2 regions of the Stenotrophomonas sp. YJH_SMC_53 genome follow, and region 1 is predicted to be linked to the other one. Evidence: riboswitches for the same ligand, from Rfam matches in the RefSeq annotation. Region 1 holds a riboswitch; the other holds the start of a gene.
What was found. Region 1 has a riboswitch for glycine ahead of AC5P7X_RS00700 (trimeric intracellular cation channel family protein). Riboswitches for the same ligand answer to the same signal wherever they lie in the genome.
Positions count from the first base shown of each region.

Region 2: it holds a riboswitch for glycine, as region 1 does, so the genes downstream of both, gcvP (aminomethyl-transferring glycine dehydrogenase) here and AC5P7X_RS00700 (trimeric intracellular cation channel family protein) in region 1, are expected to answer to the same signal.

Region 1 covers NZ_JCAFTF010000001.1:146,205-149,607, reverse strand. The annotation lists gene AC5P7X_RS00720 (NAD(P)/FAD-dependent oxidoreductase) at 1-183, shown strand, start outside; gene AC5P7X_RS00715 (hypothetical protein) at 264-716, opposite strand; gene AC5P7X_RS00710 (nuclear transport factor 2 family protein) at 720-1,151, opposite strand; gene AC5P7X_RS00705 (GIY-YIG nuclease family protein) at 1,223-1,489, opposite strand; glycine riboswitch at 1,530-1,619, shown strand; glycine riboswitch at 1,633-1,736, shown strand; gene AC5P7X_RS00700 (trimeric intracellular cation channel family protein) at 1,821-2,438, shown strand; gene AC5P7X_RS00695 (3-deoxy-7-phosphoheptulonate synthase) at 2,687-3,403, opposite strand, start outside.
Region 2 covers NZ_JCAFTF010000014.1:18,884-22,286, forward strand. The annotation lists gene AC5P7X_RS18065 (multidrug effflux MFS transporter) at 1-938, opposite strand, end outside; glycine riboswitch at 1,238-1,340, shown strand; gene gcvP (aminomethyl-transferring glycine dehydrogenase) at 1,403-3,403, shown strand, end outside.

The DNA.
Region 1 (3,403 bases):
CGGCTGCAGCTTTCCGGCGTGCTGGCCTGGTGGTTCTGGCTGGCCGCGCACGTGTTCTTCCTGATCGGCTTCCGCAACCGCATCGTGGTGCTGCTGAACTGGGCAGTCGCGTACTGGAGCTACCAGCGCAGTGCGCGGATCATCTTCGGTGATGACCGCGACGACCGGCGGCCGAAGCGGTAGGGCTGCACGCAACGGGGTCCGATCCCTTTCCGCAGGAAAGGGCTCTGACCCGGTCAACACCCTCCACGCATGGCGTGGATCTACCGGTTCATCGGGCCACCGGACACCCGTCGTTTCGACCAGGTCCGGCAGAAGTCCTCCTTCCTTGCGGTGTCGGCAATCTGCGCGGTACTCCAATGCCGGGTGATCCAGATCGTCAATGCGGTACTGCTGAGCTGCCAGCGCAGCATGCCGCGCTGCGGTTGCCGCCACAGGTAGCGCCGGGCAATCCAGAAGGCCTCCCGCTCCACTTCAGGCACCTTCTTCATCGCGTCGTTGTCGAAGAACTGGGCGGTGTAGCGCCAGGGGTTCATCGGCTGGTATCCCGCCCGTGGCTCACTGCTGCACGCAGCCACACCACTGGGCGCACGGTCGGCCGGCGTCGGCCGACCGCCTGCCAATGCCAGCCCGAGCAGGTACAGCAGGCCAGGCAGCAGCGCGATGCCGGCGACCAGCACGACGACGGAGATCCATGCCTTGCCAGCGGCACGCATCGCTCACTGCGCCTTCGGCTTCGGGTACCACAACGCGTTGACGATGACCCAGCGCTGGCCGAAGTGCCCCATGTGGAAGTAGTCGACGAACCACGGGGTTTCCAGCCGCACCGAGGCCGCGTTGCCGGTCACGTCCAGCACCGTGCAGCGGCGGTCCCACTGATCCTTCGGCGTCTTCAGCACGCCCTGCTTCGTCAGCGAGACCAGTTCTTCCTTCGACATCCGGCGCAGGCCCAGGCGTTCGTCGGGTGTATCGCCGAGCACAGCGCGCTTGGCCAGGTCCGGATGCAGGGAGCGGGCGACGCGCTGCGGGTCGGCCTCCAGCTGGCCGTCGACGTAGTCGTGGCAGGTGGCTTCGATGGCCGCGAGGGTGGCCGGGTCGGGGGCAGGGCTCGTTGCTGCGGAAAGAGCGAACAGCAGGGCGATCGTGGACATCCGGGTCTCCAGCTCTGGGCGCGGGGCGATCATCGCATGGGCCGGGTAGCCCATCCACGCGTGGCGTGGATCTACAGGACCGGCGCCTGCAGCCAGGCCAGCTTGCGTTCGCGCGGCTGCTGCTTGAGTTGCCACTCGGCCCGCGAGGCGGCGGCCCGGTCCGGGTACTCGCGCACGGCCAGCACGCGCAGCGGTGGCCGGGCCCGGGTGTAGCGCGCGCCCTTGCCGGCCTGGTGGGCGGCGAAACGCGCATCCACGTCGGTGCTGATGCCGGCGTAATAGCTGCCATCGCGGCATTCGAGCAGGTACAGGAACCACGGGCGGAGGGACGGGGCCATGCCCGGATTATGCCGTGCTGCACTGCAGCGGATATACTGGCGCCCGAATGCAGGAGAGTGGCGCCGCGCTGGTGCCCGCCGAAGGCGCAGGCTCCCATGATCGCTCAGGCCGGTGGGCTGGAATCCCACCAACCATGCATTCGACTCGCCGAGCTGGAGAGAGGTCACCGGGCACGCCCGGGACGATCCGCCGAAGGGGCACGCGGCCAACGCCGCTGAACTCTCAGGCAAAAGGACAGCGGGAGCGGCACCGGTCATCGTCATCCCGTCATTGCGCAGGCAGTGGTGGCAGTTGCGCATGGCCGGCCCCACCGCGCCCGGAGCCTGTCCCATGCTGCTGTCCATCATCTACCTGATTGCCATTTCCGCCGAAGCCATGACCGGTGCACTGTCTGCCGGCCGCCGCCGCATGGACCTGTTCGGTGTGGTCATGATCGCCTGCGTCACCGCCCTCGGGGGCGGCTCGCTGCGCGACATCCTGCTCGGCCACTACCCGCTGGGCTGGGTGAAGCATCCCGAGTACCTGGGTTTCACCGTGTGCGCGGCGCTGATCGCCACCTGGGTGGCGCGCTGGATGCACCACTTCCGGCGCACCTTCCTGGTGCTCGATGGCCTGGGCCTGATCGCCTTCACCCTGATCGGCTGCTCGATCGCGCGCGAGGCCGGCCATGCGATGCCGATCGTGCTGATCGCCGGCATGCTGACCGGCGCGTTCGGCGGCGTGCTGCGCGACATCCTCTGCAACGAGGTGCCGCTGATCTTCCAGAAGGAGCTGTACGCGATCATCGCACTGCTGACCGGTGCGGCCTATCTGTTGCTGCTGCATTGGGGCGTGGCCGATGCCACTGCGATCCTGTGCTGCCTCGGCGGCGGCTTCGCGCTGCGCCTGCTGGCGATCCACTATCGCTGGGAAATGCCGAAGTTCGTGTACCACGACGAAGTGCATTGAGCCTCTTCGTAGCGTCGAGCCATGCTCGACTGCGCTTTGCAGGAAGCCAACGCGCGTCGCGCGCACGTCGAGCATGGCTCGACGCTACAAATATCGGCATCACCACCCCGGCGATGTACCTGGCGCTGTCGCTCATGCGCAGCGCCAGGCGCATCGCCGGTGCAGATGGGCCGGTCTCCAACTCCGGCCGGCCCTGATCGCGGCCGCACCCCCGCAGGCGCTGGCCGCCATCCACACACGTGCCGCACTCAGGCGGCTTCGGACACCTTCACGTCGCGACGGGCGCGCACGGCCGCAGCCAGTCGCTCCAGCACCGTCACGGTGGTGTCCCAGTCGATGCAGCCATCGGTGATGCTCTGCCCGTAGACCAGCGGCTGGCCTTCCACCAGTTCCTGGCGGCCCCCGACCAGATGGCTCTCGATCATCACGCCCACGATGCGCTGTTCGCCGTCTTCCATCTGAGCGGCGATGTCGTCGATCACCTTCGGCTGGTTCTCGGGGTTCTTCAGGCTGTTGGCATGGCTGGCATCGATCATCAGTCGCGCCGGCAGCTTGGCCTTGGCCAGCACCTGGCAGGCCTCGGCCACGCTGCCAGCGTCGTAGTTCGGTTGCTTGCCACCGCGCAGGATCACATGGCAATCCGGGTTGCCGGTGGTCGACACGATGGCAGTGCCCCCCTGCTTGGTGACCGACAGGAAATGATGCGGATTGGATGCCGCACCCACCGCGTCGGCGGCGATCTTCACGTTGCCATCGGTGCCGTTCTTGAAGCCGACGGGGCACGACAGCCCCGAAGCCAGCTCGCGATGCACCTGGCTTTCGGTGGTGCGTGCGCCGATCGCGCCCCATGCCACCAGGTCGGCGATGTACTGCGGCGAGATCACATCGAGGAATTCAACACCGGCCGGCAGGCCGAGCTTGTTGATGTCGCGCAGCAGGCCACGGGCGATGCGCAGGCCCTTGTC
Region 2 (3,403 bases), on a different contig from region 1:
GCCCATGGCAGCACGAACTGTGGCGACAGCACCACGTAGCCAACGTTCAACAGCACCGACAATGCGCACAGGCCGAAACCAATGGAGACCTGGCGGGTGGGCGTGGTGTGCCCGGCCATGCGCCCGGACAGGAATGAGCCGGTGGTCATCCCGCCGATGGTCGGGATGAACAACCAGGCAAACCCGCCCTCGCCCAGGTGCAGGTGCTGCATCACGAACACCGGCGCCGAGGAGATGTACAGGAAGATTCCACCAAAGCCGATGCTGCCGGCCAGCGCCAGGCGCAGGAAGCGTGGATTGAAACCGATGCGCACGTAATCACGCATCAACGCGCGCGGTGACAACGGCACGCGCGCTTCGACCGGATGGGTCTCGGGCAGGTAGCGTGCAGTGGCCGCCAGCAGGACCAGCCCGAACACCACCAGGAACCAGAAGATCAGCGGCCATCCCGCGCCACTGAGCAGGATCCAGCCACCGATGATCGGCGCGATGGCCGGGGCGATGCCGAACAGCATGGACACCTGGCTCATCAGCCGCTGCGCGTCATGGCCGTGGTACAGGTCGCGGATCACCGCGCGGCCGACGATCATGCCGACACCCGCCGACAGGCCCTGCAGCGCGCGGAAGGCCAGCAGCGTGGTCAGGTCGGTGGACAGTGCGCAGCCCACCGAGGCGCCGACGAACACCACCAGTCCACCGAGGATCACCCGCTTGCGGCCCCAGGCGTCGGACAGCGGGCCGTGCGCCAGGCTCATCAGGCCGTAGAACAGCAGGTACACGCTGATGGTCTGCTGCACCGCCACCTCGTCCACCGCCAGGCGCCGGGCCAGCTGCGGGAAGGCCGGGAAGATGGTGTCGATCGAGAACGGGCCGAACATGGCCAGGCCGGCAAGCAGCAGGGCCATGCGGCGGGTGGAGGGAGCAACAGCGGCGGTCATGGGAAAGGCGTCCGGCAGGGCCATGCGTGGCACGCACGGCGGGCGCCGGTCCCTGTCTGCAGGGAGGGCGCCAGATGAATTCGGGTATCTGGCCATCATAGGTGGGGATTGCGCCTGATGCCATGCAGCGATGCACAAAACGCACGTCCGGGCCATCGGCCATTCAGGCGCAGCGGCCAGGCCCGTAGACGGCCAGCGGGCCCGCAACGGGCTATAATCGGCGGGCAACACGGTGGGAGAAGCGGAACACCGCTGCCGAAGGCGCAACGCCCGTAATCGCTCAGGCCCGATACCACCCGTAACAGAACTCTGGAGAGACCGGTTCGATCCGGCGCCGAAGGGGCACGAAGCCGCGGTTTTCCGCGCTTCCAAACTCTCAGGCAAAAGGACAGAGGGGCGCCCCGCAGACCGCCGACCGGCGGCTTGTGCCCGTGCGTGTGCCCTTTCCTGACGGATCCTTCGCCATGTCCCAGAACACCCCTTCCCTGCGTGAGCTCGAGCACCACAATGCGTTCGTCGAGCGCCACATCGGCCCCAACGATGCCGAGATCGCGCAGATGCTCGACGTCGTCGGCCACGCGTCGCTGGATGCGATGACCGATGCCATCGTGCCGGCCAAGATCAAGTCGCCGGCGCCGCTGGCGCTGCCGGAGTCGATGACCGAAGTGCAGGCACTGGCGAAGATCCGTGCGATCGCCGACAAGAACACCGTGCTGCGCAGCTTCATCGGCCAGGGCTACTACGGTACCCACACCCCGAACGTGATCCTGCGCAACATCCTGGAAAACCCGGCCTGGTACACCGCCTACACCCCGTACCAGGCCGAGATCTCGCAGGGCCGCATGGAAGCGCTGATCAACTTCCAGACCCTGTGCGCCGACCTGACCGGCATGGAGATCGCCAACGCCTCGCTGCTGGACGAAGCCACTGCCGCCGCTGAAGCGATGACCCTGGCCAAGCGTTCGGCCAAGTCGAAGTCGGACACCTTCTTCGTGCACGACGCCGTGCACCCGCAGACCCTGGAACTGCTGCGCACCCGCGCTGAACCGATGGGCATCGTGCTGCGCGTCGGCACCCCGGCCGAAGCACTGGAAGCGGAAGCCTTCGGCCTGCTGCTGCAGTACCCGGACACCTTCGGCCAGGTCGGCGACTACAGGGCGCTGGTCGATGCCGTGCACGCGCGCGGCGGCCTGGTGGCCGTGGCCACCGACCTGCTGGCACTGACCCTGCTGGCCGCCCCGGGCGAATGGGGCGCGGACATCGTGGTCGGCAACAGCCAGCGTTTCGGCGTGCCATTCGGTTTCGGTGGCCCGCACGCCGCGTTCATGGCCTGCCGTGACGCCTACAAGCGCTCGATGCCGGGCCGCCTGATCGGCGTTTCCGTCGATGCCCAGGGCAACCCGGCCTACCGCCTGACCCTGCAGACCCGCGAGCAGCACATCCGCCGCGAGAAGGCGACGTCGAACATCTGTACCGCACAGGTGCTGCTGGCGGTGATGGCCTCGATGTATGCGGTCTACCACGGCCCGGAAGGCCTGACCCGCATCGCCCGGCGCACCCACCGCCTGGCCTCGATCCTGGCTGCGGCACTGCGCAACGCCGGCGTGCAGGTCGGTGGCGACTTCTTCGACACCCTGCACATCACCGGCGTGCATGCCGATGATATCCACGCCAAGGCACGCGCCGCCGGCTACAACCTTCGCGCGATCGACAGCGACTCGGTCGGCATCAGCCTGGACGAGACCGCCACCCGCGCCGACGTGGTCGCGCTGGCCGCCGTGTTCGGCGCGCAGGCTGACGTCGAGGCGCTGGACGCCAGCACCGCCGACGCGCTGCCGGCGGGCCTGCTGCGCCAGTCGGCGTTCCTGACCCACCCGGTGTTCAACACCCACCACAGCGAGCACGAACTGCTGCGCTACCTGCGTTCGCTGGCCGACAAGGACCTGGCGATGGACCGCACGATGATCCCGCTGGGTTCGTGCACCATGAAGCTCAACGCCACCGCCGAGATGATCCCGGTGACCTGGCCGGAGTTCTCGCAGATCCACCCGCTGGTGCCGGCCGACCAGGCGCTGGGCTACAAGGAACTGATCGACACGCTGGAAGCGATGCTGGTCGAATGCACCGGCTACGACGCGGTCAGCCTGCAGCCGAACTCCGGCGCACAGGGCGAGTACGCCGGCCTGCTGGCGATCCGTGCCTACCACCGCTCGCGCGGCGAAGGCCACCGCGACATCTGCCTGATCCCGGACTCGGCGCACGGCACCAACCCGGCCTCGGCGCAGATGTGCGGCATGAAGGTCGTGGTGACCAAGACCGATGCCAACGGCAACGTCGACGTCGAGGACATCCGCCTCAACGCCGAGAAGTACAGCGACCGCCTGGCCGCGATCATGATGACCTACCCGTCCACGCACGGCGTGTTCGAGGAAGAGGTGGTCGAGATCTGCGAGATCATCCACAAG